DNA from 2 places in the Micromonospora sp. WMMD1219 genome. Region 1 is predicted to be linked to the other one. Evidence: riboswitches for the same ligand, from Rfam matches in the RefSeq annotation. Region 1 holds a riboswitch; the other holds the start of a gene.
The links. A riboswitch is a leader RNA that binds a small molecule or an ion and turns the genes downstream of it on or off. The one in region 1 is predicted to bind cobalamin.
Positions count from the first base shown of each region.

Region 1 (9,333 bases):
TGCAGGTCCGGGGGACCGGGCCGGGGTGGGCGGCCGGAGCGGTGCTGCCGGACGAGGCGTTCGAGCACACCGGGCAGATCACCAAGCGCGACCTGCGCGCCAGCGCACTGGCGCGGCTGTCGTCCGCCCCCGGGCAGCTGCTCTGGGATGTCGGCGCCGGCAGCGGATCGATCGGGGTGGAGTGGATGCGCGCGTGGCCGACAGCCCATGCGGTCGCGATCGAGCCACGTGCCGATCGGGCCGCCCTGGTTCGTGCCAACGCGCAGCGCCACGGGGTGCCCTCGCTCGAAGTCGTCCAGGCAAGGGCACCTGACGCATTGCGCCACCTGCGACGTCCCGACGCGGTGTTCGTCGGTGGAGGCGCGACGACGCCGGGGGTGCTGGACGGCTGCTGGGCGGCGTTGCATACCGGCGGACGGCTCGTCGTGCACGGCGTCACGGCCGAGACCGAGGCTGTCCTGCTGGAGCGTTACCGCCGCCACGGCGGCGAGCTGGTACGGCTGCACGTCGAGCGAGCCGAACCGCTCGGTCGTTTCACCGGCTGGTCGCCGGGGCGTGCGGTCAGCCAGTGGTCCGTCACCAAGGGAGCGTCATGACCGTCCACTTCGTCGGGGCCGGACCCGGCGCCGCCGACCTGCTCACGCTACGGGCCGTTCGGCTACTGAACGCTGCCGACGTCTGCTTGTACGCGGGCACCTACCTGGACGCGGGAGTGCTCGGCCATTGCCGCCCGCGTGCCCGCCTGGTGGACACCCAGCACCTCGACCTCGACGAGATCACCGCGCAGCTGATCCGGGCGCACGCCGAAGGCCTCGATGTGGTCCGACTGTGCTCCGGGGACCCGTCGCTGTACTCGGCCGTCCACGAGCAGGCTCGTCGGCTCGACGCGGCCCAGGTGCCGTGGGACATCACTCCGGGCGTCCCCGCCTACGCCGCGGCCGCCGCCATCGTGGGTGCCGAGCTGACTGTTCCCGAGCTGGCTCAGTCTGTTGTGCTCACCCGCGCCCAGGCCCGCTCGACGGCGATGCCCGAAGGGGAGAGGCTCGCTGCCTTCGCGACGACCGGCGCGACGCTGGCACTGCACCTGGCGGTCACCCGGACCCGGGAGCTGGCCGCTGAGCTGGCCGAGCACTACGGCGCGACCTGCCCCGCCGTAGTGGTGTCCCGGGCAACCCAGCCCGGTGAACTCGTGCTGCGCGCGACGCTGGCTGACATCGGTGAGCAGGTGGAGGCCGCAGGGCTGCGCCAGGCCGCCGTCATCCTCGTCGGGCCGGCGCTGGCGCCAGATGTTCGCGGCGGCGAGTCGTTTCTGTACGCGGCCGGCCGCGAGCGGCGCACCCACGCCTGATCACCGCACGAATCGAGGACTCCAGACCTGGCCGTTTTCGGTGACGCGGGTGGCCGAGGCACCGATGAGCACCAGGCACCTCATGTCGATCGTCTCCGGCTCCATCTCGCCGAGACTCGTCACGCAGAGGCTCTCGCCGGGTCGTCCGACGTCGCGCCCGACAACCACGACCGTGGCCGACGGCTTCTGTTCCAGCAGCACCGCCTTGGCCCGTGCCAACTGCTCGGTGCGTGAGCGCGAGCGCGGGTTGAACAGCGCGAGCACCAGGTCGGCCTCGGCGACGGCACGCAGTCGCTTCTCCACCACCTCCCACGGCTTGAGCCGGTCGGAGAGGCTCAGCACCGCGAAATCGGCGCCGATGGGCGCGCCCGCACGCGCCGCGACGGCCTGGACCGCCGAGATGCCCGGCACCACGCGGACCGTGACGTCGGCGTAACGAGGGTCCTCGGCAGCTTCGAATACGGCCGACGCCATGCCGAAGATGCCGGCGTCGCCTCCGGAGACAACAGCGACCCGCTCACCGGCCAACGCGAGATCGAGCGCCGCCCGGGCGCGGTCCACCTCGACGCTGTTGCCGGACGCGTGCCGTACCAGCCCGGGCCGTTGCGGCACACGCTGGACGTACGGTCCGTAACCGACGACGTGGTCGACCTCGGCCAACACGTATGAGGCCTCGGGGGAAAGCCACTCCTCCGGTCCGGGTCCCAGTCCTACCACGACGACCTCCGCGCCGGGCGCCGCCCGGAACGGCTCGCGTTCGGGCCGGTCGTAACGGGCGACGCCGGGACGCGTGTCGCCCGGGACCAGGACGATCGAGAAGTACGGGACTGTCGCAGGGTCGACGTCGGCGACGGGGAGCACCCGTTCGGCGTCCATCGAGGCGCGTTCGACGTACCAGGAACCCTTGATGCGGCCAGCCTGCTGCAGCGCTGAGCGGACCTTGGCGAAGGTGCGGCCGAGCTTCATGATCACCGCGCCGTCGGTGTCGGCCAGGCGCCGTGCCAGCTCGGGCTCGGGCAGTGTGCCCGGCAGCACCGTGAGCACGTCGGTCTGGCGCACCAGGGGGAGCGCGGTGGTGGCGGTGGCGGCCGCGAACGCCGGGACACCGGCGATGACGTGAGTCTGGAATTCCTCGGCTAGACGGTCGTGCAGGTACATGAACGACCCGTAGAGCATCGGGTCCCCCTCGGACAGCACGACGACGTCGCGGTCTGCGATCAGGTGGTGACGCAGGCGCTCGGCGCACTCGAGGTAGAAGTCGGCCATCGCGCCGGCATACCCGCCCGGGTGATCGGTCGCCTGCGTCGTGACCGGGTAGACGAGGGCCTCCTCGACCACGCCGTCGGGCAGCAGGCCAGCCGCGATCCGCCGGGCGTTGGAGCTCTTGCCGACGCCTTGGTGGTAGGCCACCACGTCCGCCGCGCCGATGATCCGGGCGGCCTTGAGCGTGATCAGTTCGGGATCGCCGGGGCCGACGCCGACGCCGTAGAGGACGCCACTCATTCCTGCTCCTGTGCGAGGGCGTTGAGGGCCGAGGCGGCCATCGCCGAGCCGCCGCGGCGGCCGGTGACGACGAGGTATGGCACGTCGAGGTTCGGGTCGTCGCCGGCAAGGTCGATCAGCGCCTGCTTGGCCTCAGCGGCCCCGATGAAGCCGACCGGGGTGCCGATGACCGCCGCCGGCCGCGGTGCGCCGTCGCGCAGCATCTCCAGCAGGTGGAACAGCGCGGTTGGCGCGTTGCCGAACGCGACGACGGCGCCTTGGAGGTGTTCGGCCCACAGCGAGACGGCGGCGGCCGAGCGCGTGGTCGACCAGCCCTGGGCGAGGCCGGGGACGCGCGGGTCGCGCAGCAGGCAGCGGACCTCGTTGTCGCGCGGCAGTCGGGCCCGGGTCACGCCCGCGGCGACCATGTGGGCATCGGTGAGGATCGGAGCGCCCGACCGCAGCGCCGAGCGGGCCGTGGCGACCAGCGCCGGGTGGATGACCAGGTCGCGAGCCAGGTCGGCCTGCCCGCACGCGTGGATCATCCGGACCGCGACCTTCTCCGCGTTGACCGGGATGCCCGACAGGTCGGCCTCGGCGCGGATGGTCGCGAACGAGTCGACGTAGATCTGCGCGCCGTCGGTCACGTAATCGTAGCGGCGTGTCGGTGGGGCGAGGGTCATGCTTTCTCCAGGTCGGGCACGATCAGGGTGCGCCACGGTGTGACGACGACGTGCGGGGCGCCCCAGGCGGCAATCTCGTCCACCAGGCGCCGGTCCAGGCCGCTGCCGGGCACGGCGAGGTGCAGCGCGTGGCGCCCGTCGTCCTGAGTGATCCTGCCAAGGGCCGGCGGGCCGGTGGCCACCCGGGTGCCGGGGAGGGCCTCGATGCGGTTGCCCAGCAGGGTTTCGCCGCCTCCTGGCAGCTCGTCAACGTGCCACGGGGACCCCCGCTGCGTTCCGGCGGCCTCGACGAAACGAGCGGCGAGCCTCGTCAGGGCCGGCGCGGCCCGGTCGAGGGTCACCACATCGCCCCAGGCCGAGCGGCTGGCGCGGATCTGGGCACGGTCGGCGTCGACGGCGACCAGGCCGAGGTCGAGGTCGCGTCCAGCGACGTCGCCGCGCCCGTCGTCGAGGACGAACAGGAATCGGCCGGGCAGCCCGGCGAGACCGGCCTCGGCGCACACCAGTTCATCCAGTCGGCGCACGACCGGCCGCAGGTCGGCCCGTCCACCGGCCCGTCCGGTCAGCGGCGAGACCATGATGTTGCGCACCCGCTCGTGGGACGGCATTGGGAGCAGACCCGTGGCCATCACCGCGTCAACGACCGGGTCGGGCAGAAACTCGCCGTCGTGGTCAAAGCCCCGCAGCTGGAGGTTGGCGCGGCTGGTCAGACGTATCGTACCGTCGCCGTGCTGCTCGGCCACGTTTGATAGAGCGACGAGCGCGCCGGTGGGAAGGGTACCCCCCGGCAACCGTACGCGGATCAGTGCGCCGTCCTCGGCAATCCACGGACGCAGCAGGCCGGGGCACCGGTCACGTCGGGTGCGTGGGGTCATGGTGCCATGGTGCCAGGATCCGGCGGTTCCCTGCCCGACGGCTGGGCTGCTACGGTCCTCTCGCCAGTCGAACTCAGCGATGAGCCAGGGAACCCGGTGCGAATCCGGGACTGACGCGCAGCGGTGTGGGTGACGGGCGGAACACGATGCCACTGGACCAACCGGTCTGGGAAGGCGCTCCGTCCGGACGATCCCGAGTCCGAAGACCTGCTGGCCCTCACGGCACCCGCCGTCTGGTCTGACCGGGCTTCGCGAAACAGCCCCCGACCTCGTAAGGGGAACACGTGCGCGCACCTTCAGCCGCCGTCGAGCGGTACAACCTCACCGACCGTGCGACGGGGCAGCGGCAGCCGTGAGCGTGCTCGTCCATGTTGCGACGCTGCTGCAGGACGCCGCCCGCACCGACCAGTTGCACCGGCGGGCGCAAGCCGCCGGTGCTCAGCTGGCCTTTCTGCAAGGCGGTGAACCGACGCTGACCCACCTGCTCAATCGACTGCACGCTGACGGCGTCCGCGCCATCCAGCTGGAGGCGGTGAGCACAGATGAGCGTGCGTATGCGCGATCCTGGATCGGGCGGGTCGCTGGCCACTGGCGTCGACAGCAGGTTGACCCGCCGCTGATCGAACTCGGCGGGCGCACCATCACTGGCGGGGAGGCGCCGCTCTCGTCACCGGCCTGGGAGAGGCGGCCGCGGTACCGACATCACTTGTTGGTCTGTCGTGGCCCGCGGTGCAGCGCCCATGGGGCGGACAAGACGTACTCAGAGATCCTCCGCTGTCTCGTGGCGGCGGGCCTCACCGATGCCGACGTCCTCATGGCGCAGACCGGTTGCCTGTTCCCGTGCAACCACGGGCCGGTGGTCGTGGTGCATCCCGACGGCACCTGGTACGGCCCGGTGGGCCCCGACAGCGCCGAGCGGCTGGTTCGCCAGCACCTAGGTGCTGGCCTGCCCGTCCACGACCTGCGCATGCCTACGCCCATGGAAGGAGAAGCATGACCCGTATCGCTCTGATGTCGACCTCGGACACCGACCTGCTCTCGGCACGTGCCAGCGGCGCGGGCTACTCCTGGCTGAACCCCGCCCGGGCCAGCGACGAGCGCCGCGACGCGCTCGTCGCCGACGCGGATCTCGTCGTGCTGCGTGTGCTCGGATCACCCGAGGACGTTCGCGACCTCACCGCGCTAGTCCACGCGTCCGGCCGTCCCTGCGTGGTGCTCGGCGGTGAACGTACGCCCAACGCCGCCCTGATGGAACTGTCGACAGCTCCGATCGGGGTGTGCGCCGAAGCTCACCGTTACCTCGCCGAAGGCGGCCCGGAGAACCTGCGGCAGCTGCACGCCTTCCTATCCGACACCGTGCTGCTGACCGGCGAGGGCTTCGATCCCCCGGCAGTGCTGCCCGAGTGGGGGGTATCCCGTAAGGCGGCCGGCGACCGGCCGCGCGTCGGCATCGTGTACTACCGGGCCCATGAGGTGAGCGGCAACCACAGCTTCGCCCGCGACCTGGCCGACGCGGTCGACGCCACCGGTAAGGCCACCGGCGTCCCCATCTTCGTATCGTCGCTGCGCGCGGCCCCCGACGACCTGTTCGACGAACTCGCCACCCTCGACGCGATCATCGTCACCGTGCTCGCGGCCGGAGGCTCCAAACCTGCCGCGGTCGGCGCCGGCGGGGACGACGAGTCGTGGGACGTCGAACGGCTCCGGACACTGGACGTCCCCGTACTGCAGGCACTCGCGCTGACCTCGACGAAGGCCTGGTGGGAGGCCTCCGACGACGGCGTCACCCCGCTGGACTCGGCCACCCAGATCGCCATTCCCGAGTTCGACGGCCGGCTGATCACCGTCCCGTTCTCGTTCAAGGAGGTCGATGACGACGGCCTGCCCCGCTACGAGACCGACGCTGAGCGGTGCGCCCGGGTCGCCAACATCGCGGTGAACCACGCGCGGCTGCGGCACGTGGCGCCCGCCCAGCGCAAGGTCGCGCTCGTGCTGTCGGCCTATCCGACCAAGCACAGCCGGATCGGCAACGCGGTCGGCCTAGATACGCCCGTATCCGCGATCCGGCTGCTGCGTCGCATGCGTGCGGCCGGCTACGACCTCGGCGCGCCCGGCGAGATCCCGGGCTTGGATCCGCTGCCGGCGGTCGAGGGCGAGGACCCCGACACCACATCGGGCATCGCGCTGATCCACACACTCATCGCTGCGGGCGGCCAAGACGAGGAGTGGCTCACCCAGGCCCAACTGAACGAGTCCCACGTCCGCATCAGCCGCGAGGAGTACCTGCGCTGGACCGCGGACCTGCCCGCCGCGCTACGCGACGCGATGACCGAGACCTGGGGTGCGGCGCCCGGTTCGCTGTTCGTCGACAACGCCGGCGACATTGTGCTGGCGACCCTGCGCGCGGGCAACGTGGTAATCCTCATCCAGCCGCCGCGTGGCTTCGGGGAGAATCCGATCGCGATCTACCACGACCCGGACATGCCGCCCTCACACCATTACCTGGCCGCCTACCGCTGGCTCGAGAAGGGCTTCGGCGCCGATGCGGTCGTTCACCTCGGCAAGCACGGCTCGATGGAGTGGCTGCCGGGCAAGAACGCGGCGCTGTCGGCCGCCTGCGCCACCGACGCGGCCATCGGCAGTATGCCGCTCATCTACCCGTTCCTGGTCAACGACCCCGGCGAGGGAGCGCAGGCCAAGCGCCGCGCCCACGCCACGATCGTCGACCACCTGATTCCGCCGATGGCACGCGCCGAAGGATACGGCGACGTCGCCAAGCTGGAGCAACTGCTCGACGAGCACGCCAACGTCGCCGCGATGGACCCGGCCAAGCTCCCCGCGATCCGCCAGCAGATCTGGACCCTCATGCAGTCCGCCCAGATGCATCGTGACCTGGGTCTGGAGGAGCGCCCCGACGACGAGGAGTTCGATGACTTCCTGCTGCACGTCGACGGCTGGCTCTGCGAGATCAAGGACGTGCAGATCCGCGACGGGCTGCACGTCCTGGGACAGGCGCCGCTCGGCGAGGCCCGCATCAATCTCGTGCTGGCCGTGCTGCGGGCGACCCAGGTCTGGGGCGGGCAGGAAAAGGCGCTTCCCGGGCTGCGCGCTGCGCTCGGCCTGACCGAGGACGCCCCACTCGCCGAGGTCGACGCGGTCGAGACCCAGGCGCGAGCCCTCGTAAGCGCACTGGAGAAGGCGGGCTGGGACGTCGCGACCGTCGAGTCCGTGCATCAGGACCCGGTGGTGCGAAACATCCTGCGGTTCGCCGCCGAGCAGGTAGTGCCCCGACTGGAGGCAACAACCGACGAGCTGAGCAACGTGCTGCACGCCCTGGACGGCGGGTTCGTCCCGGCTGGCCCGTCCGGGTCCCCGTTGCGCGGCCTGGTGAACGTCCTGCCCACCGGGCGAAACTTCTACACCGTCGACCCGCGAGCGGTGCCCTCCCGGCTGGCCTGGGAGACCGGCCAGGCGATGGCGGAGTCGCTCGTCGCCCGGCACCTGGCGGACACCGGTGAGCACCCACGCTCGGTCGGCCTGTCGGTCTGGGGGACCTCCGCCATGCGTACCTCCGGCGACGACATCGCCGAGGTTCTCGCGCTGCTCGGTGTTCGGCCCACGTGGGATCCTGCCTCTCGACGGGTCAACGGCCTAGAGGTCATCGACCTGAACGAACTGGGTCGCCCTCGCATCGACGTGACCGTCCGCATCTCGGGCTTCTTCCGGGACGCCTTCCCACATGTCATCGAGCTCCTCGACGACGCGGTGCAGCTCGTGGCACAGCTCGACGAACCCGACGAGCTCAACTTCGTCCGCGCCCACACCCGCCAGGACCTGGCCGAGCACGGCGACCTGCGCCGCGCCACGACGCGGATCTTCGGCTCGAAGCCCGGCTCGTACGGCGCGGGGATCCTGCAGGTGGTGGAGTCCGGCACCTGGCGCGACGACGCCGACCTCGCCGAGGTCTACACCGCGTGGGGCGGCTTCGCCTACGGCCGAGGGCTGAACGGGGTCGCCGCCAGCGACGAGCTGCGCAGCAGCTACCGGCGCATCGCGGTAGCGGCCAAGAACATCGACTCTCGCGAGCACGACATCGCCGACTCCGACGACTACTTCCAATATCACGGAGGCATGATTGCGACCGTCCGCGCGCTGACCGGGACCGAACCGCGAGCGTACGTCGGCGACTCGACGACTCCCGACGCCGTACGCACCCGCAGCCTGCAGGAGGAGACGAACCGCGTGTTCCGTTCCCGGGTGGTCAACCCGCGGTGGATCGCCGCGATGCAGCGCCACGGCTACAAGGGCGCCTTCGAACTCGCGGCGACCGTCGACTATCTCTTCGGCTTCGACGCCACGGCCGGCGTCGTACACGACTGGATGTACGAGTCGCTGGCGAAGGAGTACGTCCTAGACGAGACGAACCAGCAGTTCATGCGCCGGGCAAATCCGTGGGCGCTGCGCGGCATCGTGGAGCGGCTGACCGAGGCGGCCAACCGCGGCCTGTGGGCCGAGCCGGACGCCGCGGTGATGGCCGAGATGGCACGTGTATATCTCGAGATCGAGGGCGACCTGGAGGACAACGCGTGACCCGTCGCCTCGCCCTGGTGGGGCTCGGACCGGGAGATCCCGACCTGGTGACCGCCCAGGCCGTCCGCGTGCTCAACGAGGTCGACTACTTCCTCGTCGCCGACAAGAGTGAGCAGCATCCCGGCACGGCGGACCTGATCGCCATGCGAGAGGCGATCTGCGCGCGGCATGTCAGGAAGAAGTGGCGACTCGTTACCGTGCCCGATCCGGAACGCGACCGCACCGACCCGGCCGACTACACCGGCGCCGTCCGGACCTGGCACGAGGCCCGGGCCGTCTGCTGGGAGCAGACGCTGCTGGACAACCCCGGTGACACCGCCGTCCTGGTGTGGGGCGACCCCGCGCTGTACGACTC
Region 1 is NZ_CP186057.1:4,130,607-4,139,939, forward strand. It holds gene cbiE (precorrin-6y C5,15-methyltransferase (decarboxylating) subunit CbiE) at 1-596, shown strand, start outside; gene cobM (precorrin-4 C(11)-methyltransferase) at 593-1,348, shown strand; gene ACN27C_RS19740 (precorrin-2 C(20)-methyltransferase) at 1,349-2,851, opposite strand; gene ACN27C_RS19745 (precorrin-8X methylmutase) at 2,848-3,513, opposite strand; gene ACN27C_RS19750 (sulfite reductase subunit beta) at 3,510-4,388, opposite strand; cobalamin riboswitch at 4,436-4,617, shown strand; gene ACN27C_RS19755 ((2Fe-2S) ferredoxin domain-containing protein) at 4,741-5,385, shown strand; gene cobN (cobaltochelatase subunit CobN) at 5,382-8,978, shown strand; gene cobF (precorrin-6A synthase (deacetylating)) at 8,975-9,333, shown strand, end outside.

Region 2 (9,333 bases), 1.7 Mb from region 1:
TGGGCGACGCTTGCCGACCTGGGCAACAACCTCGCCGTCGACAGGCGGATGAACGGCGAGGGCTGGCCGATCATGCAGTGCTGGCTGACGTTGCACGCCCGCGGTGGCCTCTACGACCTGGGCCGACTGCAGCACCAGCGCGGCGACGACGGCGCGATCGGCCTGCACATCCCGGACTCGGGACCGCTGACCCCGGAGGCGGTCGACGCGTCGCTGGAGCGGGCACGCGCGTTCTTCCCGCGCCACTTCCCCGGCGAGCACTACGCCGCGTTCTCCTGCGGCTCCTGGCTGCTCGACCCGCAGTTGCGCGAATACCTGCCGGAGGACTCCAACATCATCCGGTTCCAGCGGCGGTTCACGCTTGAGCCCCACCAGGAGCAGGACACCCCGGACGGCGACGTCGAGGTGCTGCGGTTCGTGTTCCGCAGCCTCAGCACGCCGCTGGACCGGCTGCCGCGCCGCACCGTGCTCCAGCGCGCGGTGATCGACCACATGCGGGCGGGCCGGCACTGGCAGTGGCGTCAGGGCCGCTTCCCGATGTAGTCACGTCAGCGGCCGCGGGCCACCCCGGTCCGGCCCGGCCCACGGTGTCACCGGCGCTCCGCGCGCCAGCCAGTCGTCGAGAGCGGCCGGGTCGTCGAACAGCAGCACCGGCGGCCCGGCCGGGTCGGCCGCCCAGGCCCGCATCCGCCGCCGCGCCCGGCCGAATCCGGTCAGGTGCCACACCAGGATCGAGTCGCGGGACAGCACGCTGCGCAGCGTCTCCCGGTTGCCGTTGCAGATCAGCTCGCCGCTCGCCAGCCGCCGCCGCGTGCGCCGCAGCAGCCGCCGGAACGAGACGCCGCGCGGGTAGTCCAGGCCGATCACCAGGTCGGCGCGACCCAGGACCACGTCCCGCCAGCCGTGGTACGCGCCGTCGACGATCCACCTGTCGCGCCGGCAGACCGCCTCGATCCGGCGACGCTGCTCGGCCACCGGCACCTCGACCCAGCCCGGCTCCCACAGCAGGTCGTCCACCGGATGCCAGGGCAGGCCGAACCGCTGCGCCAGATGCGCGGCGAGCGTCGACTTGCCGGAGCCGTGGATGCCCTCGACCAGGATGCGGGCCGGGGCGCTCATGGCAGCAGCGTAGGCACCACGCGCACCCGGCGCGATCCGGGGCGGCCGGGTCAGTGCGCGACAGCGACCGCCGGCACCGCCTCCAGGCCGGCGAGCTGGGACGGCCGGACGACGACCAGCAGCACCAGCAGTGCCGCCACCATCCCGCCGGCCACCACCAGGGCCATCGCCACCGCGCCGGTGCCGAGCACGCCCACCAGCGGCGCGGCCACCGCGCCCACGCCGAACTGCACCGCACCGAGCAGGGCGGACGCGGTGCCGGCGGCCTCGCCGTGGCGGGACAGCGCCAGCGCCGGGGCGTTCGGCATGGCCAGGCCCGCCGCCGCCAGCACCAGCCACAGCGACACGAGCAGGGCGGGCAGCCCACCGAAGCCGGTCGCGGCGAACACCACCAGGGCCAGCCCGGCCACCGTGCCCGCCGCCAGCGACGTCACCAGGATCCACTGCGACGGGTAGCGGCGCAGCAGCCGCACGTTGTACTGGGTGGCGCCGATCAGGCCCACCGCGCCCGCGCCGAACGCCAGGCCGAACTCCTGCTCGTCGAGCCCGTAGGTGTCCTGGAGGACGAACGACGAACCCGCGACGTACGCGAACAGCGCGGCCATGGCGAGCCCGGCGACCAGGACCAGGCCGACGAAGACCCGGTCCCGCAGCAGCCCGCCGTACGTCTTCACGGTCGCGACGACGCCGCCGCGCTGGCGACGTGCGGGTGGGAGCGTCTCAGGCAGCGCGAGCGTGGCCAGCGCGACGAGCAGCACCCCGAAGACGGCCAGGACCACGAAGACGCCGCGCCAGTCGGTCCACCGCAGCACGCCGCCGCCCAGCGTCGGGGCGAGGACCGGCGCCGCACCCATCACCAGCAGCAGCCGGGACAGCATCGTGGCGAACGCCGACCCGCTGAACAGGTCACGCACCACCGCCATCGCCACCACGGCGGTCGCGGCGACACCGAGGCCCTGCACGACGCGCAGGACGCCGAGGACGGCGACGTTCGGGGCGACCACACACAGCGCCGACGCCAGGATGTGCAGCAGGAGACCGGCGATCAGCGGGCGGCGCCGCCCGACCGCGTCCGACAGCGGCCCGATCAGCAACTGCCCGATGGCGAGCCCGGCGAGCGTGCCGGTGAGCGTCAGCTGGACCGCCGCCGACGTGGTCGCGAAGTCGCTGACGATGGCGGGCAGCGCGGGCAGGTACATGTCGATGGTCAGCGGACCCACAGCGATCAGCGAGCCGAGGACCAGCACGAGCTTGAGCCGCTGACTGCGGCTCATCAGGTCGCCCGGGGTGGGCGTCGGGGTGGCATCGGTCTTCTGGGGCGTCCCGGCCCGGTCGGCGTGCGGCCGGGCGCGAGAGGGTGCGGCACTCACACCCTGAGTCAAATACGCCTCCGGTGATCACATTCCCGTCTCGGCGAGAGGTAACGCAGGTCACGCGCTGCTCGGTGCCTGCCGGTTCCGGCACGCCCGTGTGCGGGACCGGCCGGCGAGCGTCGTCGGTGCTACGGTGGAGCGGAGTGATCCAGTCCAGGACTGGCAAGCAGGGAGATCAGACATGGCGGGTGACGACGACATCTCCGGGTGAGCCCGGGCATGTGACAGACCACCGGCGCGCGCGGATCAGCGCCGTTCGCCGTGGTCGCCTCGTCGTTCTCCAAGACCATGTCCCCCTGCCGGGCGGCTCCGGTCCGCCTGCCCTCACTCCGAGGTTGTCTTCCCGATGTCCCATTCCTTCATCGTCTGCTCGAACCTGACCTTCTCCTGGCCGGACGACACCCCGGTCTTCCAGGACCTCTCCTTCACGCTCGGCGGCGGCCGTACCGGCCTGGTCGCGCCGAACGGCGCCGGCAAGAGCACGCTGCTCAAGCTGATCGCCGGTGAGCGCCGGCCCACCGCCGGGTCGATCACCGTCGACGGCGTGCTGGGCTACCTCCCGCAGAGCCTGCCGCTGGCCGCCGGCCTGACGGTGGCCGAGGTGCTGGAGATCGCCCCGCTGATCGCGGCGCTGCACGCCATCGAGGCCGGCGACGCCGACGAGAAGCACTTCACCACCATCGGCAGCGACTGGGACATCGAGGAACGCACCCGGGCCCAGCTCGACCGGCTCGGGCTCGGCGACCTCGCCTTCGACCGCCGCCTGGACACGCTCAGCGGTGGGCAGGTGGTCTCCCTCGGCCTGGCGGCGCAACTGCTCAAGCAGCCCGACGTGCTGCTGCTGGACGAGCCGACGAACAACCTCGACCTCGACGCCCGGCACCGGCTCTACGACGTGCTGGAGCAGTGGAACGGCTGCCTGCTGCTGGTCAGTCACGACCGGGCGCTGCTGGACCGGATGGAGCGCATCGCCGAGCTGGACCGCGGTGAGGTGCGCTTCCACGGCGGGAACTTCACCTCGTACGAGGCGGCGGTGCGGGCCGCGCAGGAGGTGGCGGAGAAGAACGTCCGCAGCGCCGAACAGGAGCTCAAGCGGGAGAAGCGGGAGTTGCAGGAGGCCCGTGAGCGGGCGGCCCGGCGGGCCGGGAATGCCGCCCGCAACCTGAAGAACGCGGGGCTGGCGAGGATCGTCGCCGGCGGCCTGAAGCGGAACGCTCAGGTGGCCGCGGGCAAGGCGAACGAGATGCACTCCGGGCGGGTCGACGACGCCCGGGCCCGCCTCGACGAGGCCGAGCGGGCGCTGCGCAACGAGAAGACGATCACCGTGGAGCTGCCCGCCACCACTGTGCCGGCCGGACGCACGCTGCTGACCGCCGAACGGGTCCGGGTCCGGCACGGCGAGCGGTCGCTGTTCGCCGCCGACGGTGTCGACCTGACGATCCGTGGCCCGGAGCGGATCGCCCTGCTCGGCGCCAACGGCGCGGGCAAGTCGACGCTGCTGCGCCTGATCGACGGCGACCTGGAGCCCGAGAGCGGCCGGATCACCCGCGCCGAGGGCCGGATCGCGTACCTGTCGCAGCGGCTGGACCTGCTGGACCTGGACCGTACCGTGGCGGAGAACCTCGCCGTGTTCGCGCCGCAGGCCCCCGACGCGCAGCGGATGAACCTGCTCGCCCGCTTCCTGTTCCGCGGCCCGAGCTCGCACCTGCCGGTGGGAGTGCTCTCCGGCGGCGAGCGGCTGCGCGCCACGCTCGCCTGCGTGCTCGGCGCCGAACCGGCGCCACAGCTCCTGCTGCTCGACGAGCCGACGAACAACCTCGATCTGGTCAGCGTCGGTCAGCTGGAGAGCGCGCTCAACGCCTACCGGGGCGCACTGCTGGTGGTGAGCCACGACGAGCGGTTCCTCGCCGCGATCAACGTCGGCCGCTGGCTGCGCCTGACCGAGGGACGCCTGGTGGAGACCGGTCCCCCGGACGCCGGCTGACCGGCCCGCCGCGCCCGTCGGCGGCGGCGACCCCGGGCGGTCAGACCGCCGGCAGGCGGACGACGAACCGGCACCCGCCGGTCACGTTGTGCGCGTGCACCCGCCCGCCGTGCGCCTCGACCAGTCCCCGCACGATCGCCAGGCCCAGACCGCCTCCGGCCGGCGCCGCCTCGTCGGCGCCGGCCGGTGCGGGGGTACGGGCCCGGGTGCCCCGGAACGCCACGTCGAACACCCGGGGCAGGTCCGCCTCGGGAATGCCGCCGCAGGTGTCGGAGACGGCGAGCCACGCGTCGTCGTCGTCCCGGCCGGCGTCGATGCGCACGGTGCCGTCCGGTGGCGTGTACCGAACGGAGTTGACCAGCAGGTTCGTCACGACCCGGGCGAGTTCGGCCTCGGCGGCCCGGACGGTCGGCCAGCCGGTCTCCGGGGCGAGCACCCGGACCCGCCGGTCGGCGGCCAGCGGCGCGGTGGCGGCGATCGCGTCGGAGACAACGTCGCCGAGCGGCACCGGGGACAGCGCGGGCCGCAGCGCTCCGGCGTTGATCCGGGACAGCTCGAACAGGTCGTCGACCAGGCGGGTCATCCGATCCGTCTCGACCCGGATCCGGCGGTGGTACTCGGCCACCGCCGCCGGCTCGTCGACCACCCGGTCCTCCAGCGCCTCCGCCATCGCCCGCAGCCCGGCCAGCGGCGTACGCAGGTCGTGCGAGACCCACGCGACCAGCTCGCGGCGGCCGGCCTCCAGCTGCCGTTCCCGCTGCCGGGCCTGGTCGGCCCAGACCGCCGCCTGCGCCAGCCGGCGGGCGAACGCCACCCCGACGGCCAGGCTGACCGCCGCGGACGCCGCGACCGTGACGAGGACGACCTGGAGGTCGTGCGCGGACAGGAACATGGCCTGGGCGACGGCCGTGACGCCCGCCGTCACCGAGGCGATCGTGACCGCGAGCAGCACCGCGATGTGCGCGAGGATCGACCGGTGGCGCACCAGCCGCAGCGCGCCGACGCCGAGCGCGCCGACGACCGCGCCGGCGAGGAGGGCGTAGAGCCCGATGACCAGCAGCTCGTTCACCGGGACGCGTCCGACGGCTCGTACCGGTAGCCGACGCCCCACACGGTGACGATGCGGCGGGGCTGCGCCGGGTGGTCCTCGATCTTCTCCCGCAACCGCCGGACGTGGACGGTGACAGTGGACTGGTCACCGAACCGCCAGCCCCACACGCGGTCCAGCAGCTCGGCCCGCGACCAGGCGCGTCCCGGGTTCGCCAGCAGGAACGCGAGCAGGTCGAACTCCCGTACGGTCAGCGACAGCGGCTGCCCGCCGCGATCGGCGACGCGCCGGTCGGTGTCCGCGGTGAGGTCCCCGTCGCGCAGCACCCCGGTCGGCCCTCGGTCCTGCGGGGCGGCACGCCGGAGCACCGACCTGATGCGCAGCACGAGTTCGCGCGGCGAGAACGGCTTGGTCACGTAGTCGTCCGCGCCGACCTCCAGCCCGGCGACCCGGTCGGCCTCGTCCCCGAGCGCGGTGAGCATGACCACGGGCAGGCCGGGCAGCCGGCGACGCAGCCGCCGGCACACCTCGATGCCGTCGAGACCCGGCATCATCAGGTCGAGGACCACCAGGTCGGGTGGCTCCTCCTCGGCCGCGGCGAGCGCGTCCGGCCCGTCGAAGGACAGCCGGACCCGGCAGCCGTCCTGCTCCAGGTAGCGCCGGACGACGTCGCTCACCGTCCGGTCGTCGTCGACGACGAGCACGTAGCGCCCCATGGGCCAGACGCTACCCACTGGCCCTCCGGTGCGGCGGCCCGCGGTCGAGCCGTAAGCGGACGGAAAGATCTTTCCGCCGGGTCCGCGCCTACCGTCGGGGCATGGGCAGAAGACGTGTGGTGTTGTCGGTGCTCGCCGTCGTGGCCGTCACCGGTCTCGGGGTGAGCCTGTACCTGTTCCAGCCGTGGCGGCTGGTGACCGACCGCGAGGTGCGCGAGGCGCTGCCCACAGTGGCGGAGCCGCAGCCGGCCGGCACGACCGGCCCACCGGCGACCGGCACTGCCAGCTCGTCGCCGACCGGCGCACCGCCCGCCGACGTGGTGCTCGCCGCCGGTGACTTCGTCACCCACGAGCACGACACGTCCGGCCGGGCGCAGCTGGTCCGCCTCGCGGACGGCCGCCGGCAGCTTCTGCTGCGGGGACTGGACACCTCGGACGGACCCGACCTGCGGGTATGGCTCACCGACCGGAAGGTGCTGCCCGGCCGGGCCGGCTGGCAGGTGTTCGACGACGGCCGCTGGGTCGAGCTGGGCCGGCTCAAGGGCAACGTCGGCGACCAGGCGTACGACGTCCCGGCGTCGGTGGACCTGGACGGTCTGCGCAGCGTGTCGATCTGGTGCAAGCGGTTCGCGGTGTCGTTCGGCGCGGCGCCGCTTGCCGCTGTGACGGGATCGGCGCCGGCCTGACGCCTGTTGCCGCCGGCCTCGGACGCTGGGCTACGCTGCGGGAAGCGCTGGTTCACCCGGTCGGCGACGGCCGGGTGTCGTAAGAGGGAACCCGGTGGGAATCCGGGACTGCCCCGCAGCGGTGAGTGGGAACGACAGCCGTCAACAGCACTGGGCCACGGCCTGGGAAGCGACGGCCAGTAGGCGACCTCGTGTCACGCCCGCGAGTCCGAAGACCTGCCCGCGTCGCGCGTACCACCGGTGCGCGCCGCCGTCGACCTCGCGGGTGGGTCGGGCGGGTGACACGTCGTGCGCAGGGCCGTCGGCGTGTCCTCGACGTGCACACCCCGGCCGGTCGGCGGTCCGCTTCTGCGAGGACGGAACCGCACAGTGCCCGACACCATCACGCTCACCGGCCGACCACCGTCGGCCTCGCACCTGACCCTGTCGCAGATCATGGACCAGCACCACACCAACCTGATGGGCACGGTCCACGGCGGGCGCATCCTCAACCTGATCGACTCGGTCGCCGGCGTGGTCGCCGCCCGCCACTCCGACGGACCGGCCGTCACCGCCGCCATCGACGAGACCGCGTTCCTGCGTGCGGTACGCGTCGGGGACGTGGTCCACGTGGACGCCCGGATCACCTGGGCCGGCCGCAGCTCGATGGAGGTGGCGGTGAAGGTCAGCGCGGACCGGTGGGACCGCGCGGTGCCGCCGGTCGACGTCGCCACCGCGCACCTGGTGATGGTGGCGGTCGACGACGACGGGCAGCCCCGGCCGGTGCCGCCGCTGCACGCCGAGACCGACGGTGACCGGCGGCGCTACCGGGAGGCGCAGATCCGGCGCGAACACCGGCTGGCGCTGCGCCGGGCGCTGCTCGACGGCGCCGGGGAGGGCTGAGCGGTGCTCGGACTGTCGGCGGCCACGCTCGCCGGTTACCTCGCCGCGATCGTGGTGCTCATGCTCACCCCGGGGCCGGACATGATGTTCGTGCTCGCGAACGCCACCCGGTACGGCCCGCGGGCCGGCGCGGTGGCCGCGCTCGGGGTCGCCGCCGGGGAGGCGGTGCACGTCGCCGCCGTGGTGGCCGGGCTCGCCACCGTCATCGCCGCGTCCCCGGTGCTGTTCACCGCGATCCGGTGGGCCGGTGCGGCGTACCTGATCGTGCTGGGCCTGCGGGCGCTGCGCGGCACGGGCCGGCGCGCCCCGGCGGACCGGCCGGACGGCGGCGCCGGGCGGGCGTTCCGGCGCGGGCTGCTGACGAACCTGCTCAACCCGAAGATGATCCTGTTCAGCGTGGCGTTCCTGCCGCAGTTCGTCCGGCCCGAGGCGGGTCCGGTGGCGGCGCAACTGGTGCTGCTCGGTGCGATGTTCGTCGCGGTGCAGCTCACCGTGGACCTGGCGCTCGGGGTGGGCGCCGGGCGGTTCGCCGGCCGGTGGGGCGACAGCCGCTGGTCGCGGCGTGTCGACCGGCTCTGCGCTGTCGCCTTCGTCGCGCTCGGCGTCCGGCTGGCCGCCGGCTGAGACGCGTCGGGGGTCGGCGATGCCCAGGCCGGTTGATCGACTCCACCACGCCGGGGTGGCGGCATCAGAAGTGCTCCGACCCCGCCACCTCGGCGAACTGGCGATGATCATGAGGCCGGTCCCGGTTCGACGCCGGCGGCGTCCCGGACGCCGGCGGACGCTCGCGGTCCAGGTGCAGGCGCAGCAGCACCCAGCCCAGTGACACGCCGCCGATGAACACGTACGCGGGCTGGGTGCCGAACGTGTCCCAGCAGGTGTGCAGCGTGACGGCGGCGGCGAAGGTGAGCAGGAACGCCGCCAGTCTGCGGCCGCCGGGCGCGGCGGCGAACGTGAACAGCGCGGCGGCGGTCAGCCCGGTCCACGCCAGGTGCGCGGCGGGCGCGGTGAGACCGCGTACCAGCAGCGTCCGCTCGACCGCGCCGAGGTTGCCCTCCGACCCGACGAACGCGGCGAACGCGTAGCCCATGGTCTCCAGCGCGGCGAACCCGGCGCCGGAGGCCACGCCGATCACCAGCCCCTGCGCCGGGGACGGGTGCCGCCGCCACAGCAGGAGGATGCCGGCCGGCACGATCAGCTTGGCGGTCTCCTCGGCCAGGCCGACGAGCGCCATCGGCAGGACGCCGAGGCGGTGCAGGGTGCCGTACTCCAGCCAGCCGGCGGCGACCACGCCGATCACACCGCCGAGGAGCGCGGCGACGCCGACGACGGAGCCGGGGACCGGGCGGCGGGCCGGCCGTCCCTGGGCGAAGGCCAGGAACGTGGCGGGTGCGACGGACGCGCCGAGCACGATCAGCGCCGGTACGAACGTGACGGTCCCGGTGCCGGCGAGTGTCTCCAGCACCAGCAGGTGGAGCCCGACGCCGACGAGCAGGACCGCCACCCACGCCCAGCGGCGCCCGGT
Region 2 is NZ_CP186057.1:5,790,713-5,800,045, forward strand. It holds gene ACN27C_RS27110 (acyltransferase domain-containing protein) at 1-543, shown strand, start outside; gene ACN27C_RS27115 (adenylate kinase) at 544-1,119, opposite strand; gene ACN27C_RS27120 (multidrug effflux MFS transporter) at 1,170-2,393, opposite strand; gene abc-f (ribosomal protection-like ABC-F family protein) at 2,839-4,476, shown strand; gene ACN27C_RS27130 (sensor histidine kinase) at 4,517-5,545, opposite strand; gene ACN27C_RS27135 (response regulator transcription factor) at 5,542-6,240, opposite strand; gene ACN27C_RS27140 (DM13 domain-containing protein) at 6,342-6,926, shown strand; cobalamin riboswitch at 6,958-7,164, shown strand; gene ACN27C_RS27145 (acyl-CoA thioesterase) at 7,296-7,808, shown strand; gene ACN27C_RS27150 (LysE family translocator) at 7,812-8,432, shown strand; gene ACN27C_RS27155 (PrsW family intramembrane metalloprotease) at 8,497-9,333, opposite strand, start outside.
Region 2: another riboswitch for cobalamin. It lies ahead of ACN27C_RS27145 (acyl-CoA thioesterase); the one in region 1 lies ahead of ACN27C_RS19755 ((2Fe-2S) ferredoxin domain-containing protein).